2 regions of the Azospirillum terrae genome follow, and region 2 is predicted to be linked to the other one. Evidence: predicted binding sites of a transcription regulator. Region 2 holds the regulator's gene; the other holds the start of a gene.
What was found. Region 2 encodes LexA, which represses DNA repair genes until DNA is damaged. Its sites were predicted from a motif close to ATGTTCTANTTTGGTTC; they were not measured.

Region 1 (4,412 bases), 310 kb from region 2:
ATGTGCACACAACGGCATGGCGCCCAAAAACAATCAGCGACGGCGCGGCACCGTTCCGGGCGCGCGGTGCGGAACCAACCCGGCGGGCATGGCGTTGACAAGGGACCATATCCGATGAGGAGTGAGGCACATGACGCGCAGCATCCGCTTCCCGCTCACGCAGATCATGCTGTTCAGCATCCTGCTGTCGTCGGCAGCATTGCTCAGCGGCTGCAACACGGTCGAGGGGGCCGGGCAGGACATGAAGGCCGGCGGCCGGGCCATCGAACGCTCCGCCCAGTAAGGCGGCGCCCCATGGCCGATCCCCAGACCCCCGAAGTGCCGCCTCCCGCCGGCCCGAAATCACCTTCGCCGGACCGTCCGGCGCCGAAGCCGTCCCAGCCGCGCGTGGACCCGAACCCCGAGACCCCGCCGGAGTTCACGCCGCCTGCGGACGAGCCCATGCCCGGCACGCCAAGGCCGTTCACGGCCTGAGCCCCCGACCCGCCACAAGAAAGCGGAGCTGCGGCAGCCCTGCCCGGCTCCGTTTTCATTTCCGGCAGAACGCTCCGGGACGCCGCCTGTTGGAAGGGCACCCAACCACCACGAAAAAGGGTACGGCGATGGCAGACCTCCAGCAGATCCTCGGCACCATGCTGGCGACCGGCATGGGCGGGCGCAGCGGCCTCAACACCGACCACATCGGCTCGGTGCTCGGCGGTTCCGGCATGATGGGCATGAGCGACGGCGGGGGCGGCCCGAGCTTCAAACAGACCGCGGGGCTGGCGGCGCTGGGCTACCTCGCGTATCGCGCTTTCCAGGAACGCCAGCAGAACCAGGCGCGGGCCGGTGGCGACGCCCCGAATGCCGGCAGCAGCCCGTGGGGCGGCACGCAGAGCGGCCAGACCGGCGCCCAATCCGGTGGCATCCTGGGCAGCATCTTCGGCGGCGGGGGCTCGCTGGTGGACCGCCTGTCGAACGTCCTGCAAAACCGCGCGGCGCAAACACCGGCACCGGCCAGCGGCGGCGAGGGCGCCTTCCCGGCGCTCGCCATGGAGGACCAGCAGGCGCTGCTGCTGATCCGCGCCATGATCACCGCCGCCAACGCCGACGGCGTGGTCAGCCCCGAGGAGCGGCAGGGCGTCCTCTCCGCCCTGGACGAGGCCGGCGCCGGCCCGGAGGAGCGGCGCATGGTCGAGCACGAGCTGGACCACCCGCAGCCGGTCGATACGCTGATCCAGCAGGTTGGCGACCCGCAGACCGCCGAGCAGGTCTACATGGCTTCGGTCATGGCGGTGGCGGACGCGTCGGAGGCGGAGCGCTCGTACCTCCAGTACCTCGCGGCGCGGCTCAACATCGACCCGCAGCGCATCCAGCAGATCCACCGGGCGGCATGATGCCGGACACACTGGAGAGGACGCGGCGCGCCGTCGTGACGTTCGACAAGGCCGTGCGCCACCGGGTGGTGCCGGCCTGCGGCCCACGGACCGTAACAGCTGCCGCCGTCCTCGCCGCGCTGACCTCGCGATTCGTGCTGATTCCGGTAGCGGCGGCTGCGTGGACACTGGGGAGCGCCCGCGGACGTGACCGTCTGGCGGCCGGCGGCCGGGCCGTCGTCACGGCGCTGGCCGCCGAAATGGCCGCGGCGACCGCGTTGAAGATGACGGCGCGGCGTCGCCGCCCGCCCCGAGCGGGACAGCGTTCCGACACCCGCTCCATGCCTTCCGGGCACACGGCGAACGTCGCAGCCGCCGCCACGGCGCTGGCCACAGTGACGGAAAGCGACACGGTGCTGGCGGCCGGCATGGTTCTGGCCGCGATCACCGCGGCCAGCCGTGTCGTCGCCAACCGGCACTGGGCGTCGGATGGAGCGGCCGGTCTGCTGCTGGGCTACGCGTCGGCCAAGCTGGTCGAGCACACGCTCCACCGCCGGCCATAAAAAATGCGGGGCACGAGAGCCCCGCATTCCTTCGATCCACCGTTCGTCAGAACGGGATCTCGTCGTCCAGATCGTCGTGGCGCGGCGGAGCGCTGCCGCCGCCACCGGCGGGACCACGACCACCGCCGCCCCCACCATAGCCACCACCACCGCCGGAACCGCCGCCGCGCGACTCGTACCCGCCGCCGCCGCCACCGTAGCCGCCACCACCGCCCTCGCCTTCACGCGCACCGCCCATGAAGTCGATTTCGTTGACGCGCACGGACATCTGCGCACCGCGGGTGCCGTCGCGCTTCTCGTACTCGCGCAACTGCACCTCACCGGAGATGACCACGCCCTTGCCCTTGGTCAGGTGCGGAGCCAGCGACTCCGCACGGCGCCCCCAGATCGAGCAGTCCACCCACTGCGTCGTCTTGCGCTCGCCGAAGCCGACGTCGTTGGCGACGCGGAAGCCCAGCACCTTCTCGCCGCTCTGCGTGGTGCGAAGCTCACCATCCGCACCGAGCCGCCCCGTAAACGTCCACACATTCATTGCCTGAGGTCTCCTGACGCGCGTGTCCCGACACCCTTTCCGGCCCGATCGGCCACCCCGCGGCGGGGCGTCCGGATGTCGAGGGTTCCTGTTCGCAGGGCCGGTTCGTTGAGCATTTTTCAGCCGCCGCACCGCCCGCCCGTCGCCGCAACCAAGCACGAGCAGAGCCGCGCGGTCAACCGCCGCCTGGAACCTTCCCGCACCCCGGCCGAAACCACGCACCCGCCTCGCCGGCAAGAACGTTCCAAGAACAAATATAGCAGAGCGGTGGGGCATTGCAAACCGCTTCTTGCGCCACGGGTAGCAATTTCCCCCTACCCCGCACATATCAGGGCGACCCGATTCCGGGTGGCATTCCCTACGGCTTTCGGCTAAGAACACTCCATGAACAAGTTCATCAGCGTCCGCGGCGCTCGCGAGCACAACCTCAAGAACGTCGACGTCGATCTTCCGCGCGACCAGTTGGTGGTCATCACCGGCCTGTCCGGCTCGGGCAAGTCGTCGCTGGCGTTCGACACCATCTACGCCGAGGGCCAGCGCCGCTACGTCGAGAGCCTGTCCGCCTACGCGCGCCAGTTCCTGGAGCTGATGCAGAAGCCCGACGTCGATTCGATCGAGGGGCTGTCGCCGGCCATCTCCATCGAGCAGAAGACGACGTCGAAGAACCCGCGCTCCACAGTCGGCACGGTAACGGAGATCTACGACTACATGCGCCTCTTGTGGGCGCGCGTCGGCATTCCCTACTCGCCCGCCACCGGCCTGCCCATCGAGAGCCAGACCGTCAGCCAGATGGTCGACCGCATCCTGGAGATGCCGGAGGGCACGCGCCTGCTGCTGCTCGCCCCGTTCGTGCGCGGCCGCAAGGGCGAGTACAGGAAGGAGATCCAAGACCTGCGCAAGCGCGGCTTCCAGCGCGTGCGCGTCGATGGCGAGATGCACGAGATCGATTCGGTCCCGGCGCTGAACAAGAAGCTCAAGCACGACATCGAGGTGGTGGTCGACCGCATCGTCGTGCGCGACGGCCTGGGCACCCGGCTCGCCGATTCGCTGGAGACGGCGCTGAACCTCGCCGACGGCATCGTCTTCGTCGAGAACGCCGACACCCACGAGCAGACCGTGTTCTCGCAGAAGTTCGCCTGCCCGGTGTCCGGCTTCACCATCCCGGAGATCGAGCCGCGGCTGTTCTCGTTCAACAACCCGTTCGGCGCCTGCCCGGCCTGCGACGGCCTGGGCTCGAAGATCTACTTCGACCCGATGCTGGTGGTGCCGGACGAGCGGCTGTCGCTCGCCAAGGGCGCGGTGGCGCCGTGGGCCGGCTCGTCGTCGAAGTACTACGAGCAGACGCTGGTCAGCATCTGCCAGCACTTCGATGTGGACATGAAGACGCCCTGGTCGGATCTGCCGGAGGATGTGCGCGCGCTGATCCTGTTCGGCTCCAAGGGCAAGCCGATCACCATGACCTACGACGACGGCCTGCGCAGCTATCAGACGCACAAGGCCTTCGAGGGCATCGTCAACAACCTGGAGCGCCGCTACAAGGAAACCGACAGCGCCTGGATGCGCGAGGAGCTGTCCAAGTACCAATCGGCGCAGCCCTGCGAAGCCTGCAAGGGCGCCCGCCTCAAGCCCGAGGCGCTGGCGGTCAAGGTCGCCGGCCAGCACATCTCCGAAGTGACGGAACTGGCGATCTCCGACGCCGGCCGCTGGTTTGCCGGCCTCAACGAGCATTTGCGCCCCAAGGACCGCGAGATCGCCTATCGCATCCTCAAGGAGATCAACGAGCGCCTCGGCTTCCTCAACGCCGTGGGCCTCGAATATCTGACGCTCAGCCGCGGTTCCGGCTCGCTGTCCGGCGGTGAGAGCCAGCGCATCCGCCTGGCCTCGCAGATCGGCTCGGGCCTGACCGGCGTGCTGTACGTGCTGGACGAGCCCTCCATCGGTCTGCACCAGCGCGACAACGAC
Region 2 (4,412 bases):
TCAAGACTTTAGCGATCGATCTTGCGACAACGGAGGAACTGGCGTCGCACGTTCCGCCGGGCCGCATGCTGGTCGCCGAAAGCGGCCTGTACAGCCCAGCCGACCTGACGCGCATGGCCGCCGTGGGCGCCAGGTGCTTCCTGGTCGGCGAATCGCTGATGCGACAAGACGACGTCACCGCCGCCACCCGAGCGCTTCTGGCGCGCGCCTGAGGGGATACGCCCATGTCCGGCTTCACACACTTCGATTCCGAAGGCCGCGCTGTGATGGTGGACGTCTCCGACAAGGCGGAGACGACGCGCACGGCCACCGCGCAAGGCTCCGTGCTCATGCAGCCGGAGACGCTGCGGCTCATCATGGAAGGCGGCGTCAAGAAGGGTGACGTGCTGAGCGTGGCGCGATTGGCCGGCATCATGGGCGCCAAGCGCACGCCGGACCTCATTCCGCTGTGCCACCCCCTGGCGCTGACCTCGGTGAAGGTGGATTTGACAGTAGAGCCGGCGCGCAACGCGGTGGACATCACCGCCACCTGCAAGCTGAAGGGCCAGACCGGCGTGGAGATGGAGGCGCTGACCGCCGTTTCGGTGGCGGCGCTGACCGTCTACGACATGTGCAAGGCGGTGGACCGCGGCATGACCATCACGGAGGTCCGCCTTGTCCACAAGGCCGGCGGCAAGAGCGGCGAGTGGGGGACCACGCCCACATGATTTCCGTCGCCGAGGCCCGTGCGCGCATCCTGGCATCCTGCCCGGCCCTACCGGCCGAGGTGGTGACGCTGACCGATGCGCTGGGCCGCGTGCTGGCCGAACCGGTGACGGCGCGCCTGACGCAGCCGCCCTTCGCCGCGGCCATGATGGACGGCTGGGCGCTGCGCGCCGCCGACGTGGCCGGCGCCTCGGCCAAGTCTCCCATCGCCCTGACCCGCATCGGTGAATCCGCCGCCGGGCACGGATTCGCCGGCACCATCGGCCGCGGCCAAGCGGTGCGCATCTTCACCGGCGCCCCCCTGCCCGACGGCGCCGACGCCGTGGTGATGCAGGAGGATTGCACCGCCGACTCCGCCACCGTCCACGTCCCCATCGCCGCCAAACCCGGCAAGTTCGTCCGCTCCGCCGGCCTGGACTTCCGCGCGGGAGAGGCCGTGCTGCCCGCCGGACGCCGGGTGACCAGCCGCGACGTGGCGCTCGCCGCCGCGGCCAACGTGCCCTGGCTGAAGGTGCATCGCCGGCCGCGTGTCGCCGTGCTCGCCACCGGCGACGAGGTGCGTTTGCCCGGCGAGCCGCTCGGCCCCGGCCAGATCGTCAGTTCCAACGCCTTCGGCCTGTGTGCGCTGGTGACCACGCAGGGCGGCATCGCCAGCAACCTGGGCGTCGCCGCCGACACCCCGGAGTCGCTGGCCGCCCTGGCCGCCGGGGCGGAGGGTGCCGACCTGCTGGTCACCGCCGGCGGTGCGTCCAAGGGCGACTACGATCACGTCCGCACCGTGCTCGGCGGCGGCGCGCTGGCGTTCGACGAGGTGGCCATGCGGCCCGGCAAGGCAGTGCTGTTCGGCCGGGCCGGCGGCGTGCGGTTGCTCGGCCTGCCCGGCAACCCGGTGTCAGCAGCGGTGTGCGCCATCCTGTTCCTGAAACCGGCGCTGGCGGCGCTCCAGGGCTTGACGCCGGATGGCAGGCGGCATTTCGCCCGGCTGGCATCGCCCCTGCCCGCCTGCGACGCGCGCGCCGACTTCGTGCGGGCGACGCTGGCCCATAACGACCAGGGCGAGGCGGTCGCCACGCCGTTCTCGCGCCAGGACAGCGCCATGACGTCGCGGCTCGCCCGCGCCGACGCGCTGGTCGTCCGCGAGCCGGGTTCCCCGCCGGCCGAGCCGGGCGACTGGGTGGAGATCCTGCCGCTTTGCGGCGGTTGCCTGGATCTCTAAAAAGTCGCCTCTCGGGCCTTGACGGCGGCGCAGAACCAAACTAGAACGTTTGGTGGACGTTTTGCTTTTGTTCCAGATCCAGCGCGGCGCTCGCCGGGAGGCACACATGCTCACTCGTAAGCAGCACGAACTGCTGCTCTTCATCAACGAGCGGCTGGGCCAGGGCGGCGTCTCGCCCTCGTTCGACGAGATGAAGGACGCGCTGAACCTTAAGTCCAAGTCGGGAATCCACCGCCTGATTACCGGCCTGGAGGAGCGCGGGTTCATCCGCCGCCTACCGCACCGCGCCCGCGCGCTGGAGGTGCTGAAGCTGCCCGAGGGGTTGGACGCCCGCGGCTCCGGCCGGCCGCCGCGCGCCAAGTTCCAGCCCAACGTCATCAAGGGCGATTTCTCCGCGGCGCTCCCCGGCCGCGAGGTGATGGCGGCGGCCGAGACCGTGCAACTTCCCCTTTATGGCCGCATCGCCGCGGGCACGCCCATCGAGGCGTTGCGCGACAACTCCAACTACGTGGACGTCCCGGCGACCATGCTGACGCCCGGTGACCACTACGCGCTTGAGGTGGCCGGCGACTCGATGGTCGAAGCCGGCATCCTCGACGGCGACACGGTGGTGATCCAGCGCTGCGACACCGCGGACAATGGCAGCATCGTCGTCGCCCTGGTGGACGACGGCGAGGTGACGCTGAAGCGCCTGCGCCGCAAGGGCAACACCATCGCGCTGGAGCCCGCCAACGCCGCCTACGAAACCCGTATCTTCGGCGCCGACCGTGTGCGCGTGCAAGGCAAGCTGGTCGGCCTGTTCCGCAAGTATTGAATCTCTGAACGCTAAGGTACGGTCCACGGACGCTGCCCGCGCCGCTCCCGCACGCTCTCCGCCCGGACGCCGCCGGAGGTGACATAGAGCGCGTGGGTACCGCCGCGCAGCAGCGCCCAGCGGTCGATGACCAACGGTGCCCGACAGTGGCGGGCCGGCTCAAGGTTGACCACCGCATCGGCGGATCCGCAGTCTTCCGCCTGCGCTTGGGAATTGGAAGACAGAGCCACCGTCCGGCCGTCCTTGCGGTAGACACAGCCCAGCGCGTCGCACGCCAGCCGGCCATCGGTGCTGCGGCCCCCCCTCGGCCAGGGCGCCGACGGCGTGTCCACCCCGTCGCGCTTCAGCCACGCGTTGGCGATGAAGCGCGCGGCGGTGGCGCTCGACAGGCTCAGGCGCCCATCTGCGGCGCGCACTGCCAGCAGCTTGCCGTCGCCGGCCACCAGCACGTCCGGCGGCACGGTGAACACCGGGGAAATCAGGCCGAGCAGCACCGGCACCAGCCCCCACAACCGCCAACGCCCGCTCCACAGCGCCAGCCACAACCCACCCAGGACGATGGCGACCAGACCCGCCAGCGGCATGGCCGGGACCAGCAGTGTGGCGCCCGGCAATCCGGCCGTCAGGTGCGCCGTCCAGATGACGACGGTGACGCCCCACCCCATGGCGACCAGCGCCGGCTCCTCCCATCCCATCGGCAGCAGAACATAGGCCAGCAGGCCCCAGGGCATCACCCAGAACGAGGTGACCGGCACCGCCAGCATGTTGGACAGCACGCCATACAGCGCCACCTGCTGGAAGTGGAACAGCGAGAACGGTGTGGTCGCCAGCGTGGCGACCACCGACGACAGCGCCACGCCGGTGAAGTACAGCAGCGTCTTCAATGGCCAGCCGGCGCCTTCCTGCCAACGGCGCAACGTCGGCGCCATCACTTCGAACGCCGAGATTAGCGCCAGCACGGCGCCGAACGACATCTGGAAGCTCGGGCCGAGCATGCCCTCGGGCTGGATCAGCAGAACGGTGAGCCCGGCGAACACGATGACCCGCAGGCTGACCGTGGTGCGGTCAACCAGGACGGCGGCCATCACCATGCCGCTCATCAGCACCGAGCGCAGCATCGGCGCCTGCGGCCCGACCACCAGCAGATAGCCGGCTGCAGCGAGGATGCCGCCGACCGCCGCGATCTTCTTGATCGGCCAGCGCAGCGCCAGCGGTTCGATCAGCGCCAACAGTCCGCGCAGCACGGCGAACACCAGTCCGGCGACCAGCGCCACATGCAGACCCGAAACCGACAGCAGATGCGACAGGCCGCTGGCCCGCATGTCGTCCATCACCGGCTTGGGAATGCCGGTTTGCTCGCCGTTCAGCAGCGCCGCGGTCATCGAGGCTTCCGGCTCCGGCAGCGCAGCCCGGCAGCGCTCGAAGATGCGCTCCCGCAGGCGCTCCACGCCGATCATCACCGCCCGCCACAGCGTCGGCGGCGGCCCCTCGACCGCGACCGCAGCGCTCAGCACGAATCCGGAGCCGCCGATGCCGTCAAAAAAGGCGTTGCGTTGGAAATCGAATCCGCCCGGCGCCGGTGGCGCCGGCGGTGGGGTGAGCATGGCGCGCAGACGCACGACGGTGCCGGCCTCGGGCAACGGCAGGCGCCCCGGCAGCCGCAGGCGCACCCGGCCG

Region 1: uvrA (excinuclease ABC subunit UvrA) is a predicted target of LexA. The motif match lies at 2,688-2,704, and genes of this name have one in related genera.

What each region holds. Positions count from the first base shown of each region.
Region 1 covers NZ_JBPXMR010000001.1:515,290-519,701, forward strand. Annotated here, with positions in the region: gene ACSVDD_RS02385 (entericidin A/B family lipoprotein) at 131-283, shown strand; gene ACSVDD_RS02390 (hypothetical protein) at 295-474, shown strand; gene ACSVDD_RS02395 (tellurite resistance TerB family protein) at 603-1,376, shown strand; gene ACSVDD_RS02400 (phosphatase PAP2 family protein) at 1,373-1,918, shown strand; gene ACSVDD_RS02405 (single-stranded DNA-binding protein) at 1,965-2,450, opposite strand; gene uvrA (excinuclease ABC subunit UvrA) at 2,835-4,412, shown strand, end outside.
Region 2 covers NZ_JBPXMR010000001.1:201,241-205,652, reverse strand. Annotated here, with positions in the region: gene trpC (indole-3-glycerol phosphate synthase TrpC) at 1-212, shown strand, start outside; gene moaC (cyclic pyranopterin monophosphate synthase MoaC) at 225-707, shown strand; gene ACSVDD_RS00920 (molybdopterin molybdotransferase MoeA) at 704-1,921, shown strand; gene lexA (transcriptional repressor LexA) at 2,028-2,735, shown strand; gene ACSVDD_RS00910 (ComEC/Rec2 family competence protein) at 2,747-4,412, opposite strand, start outside.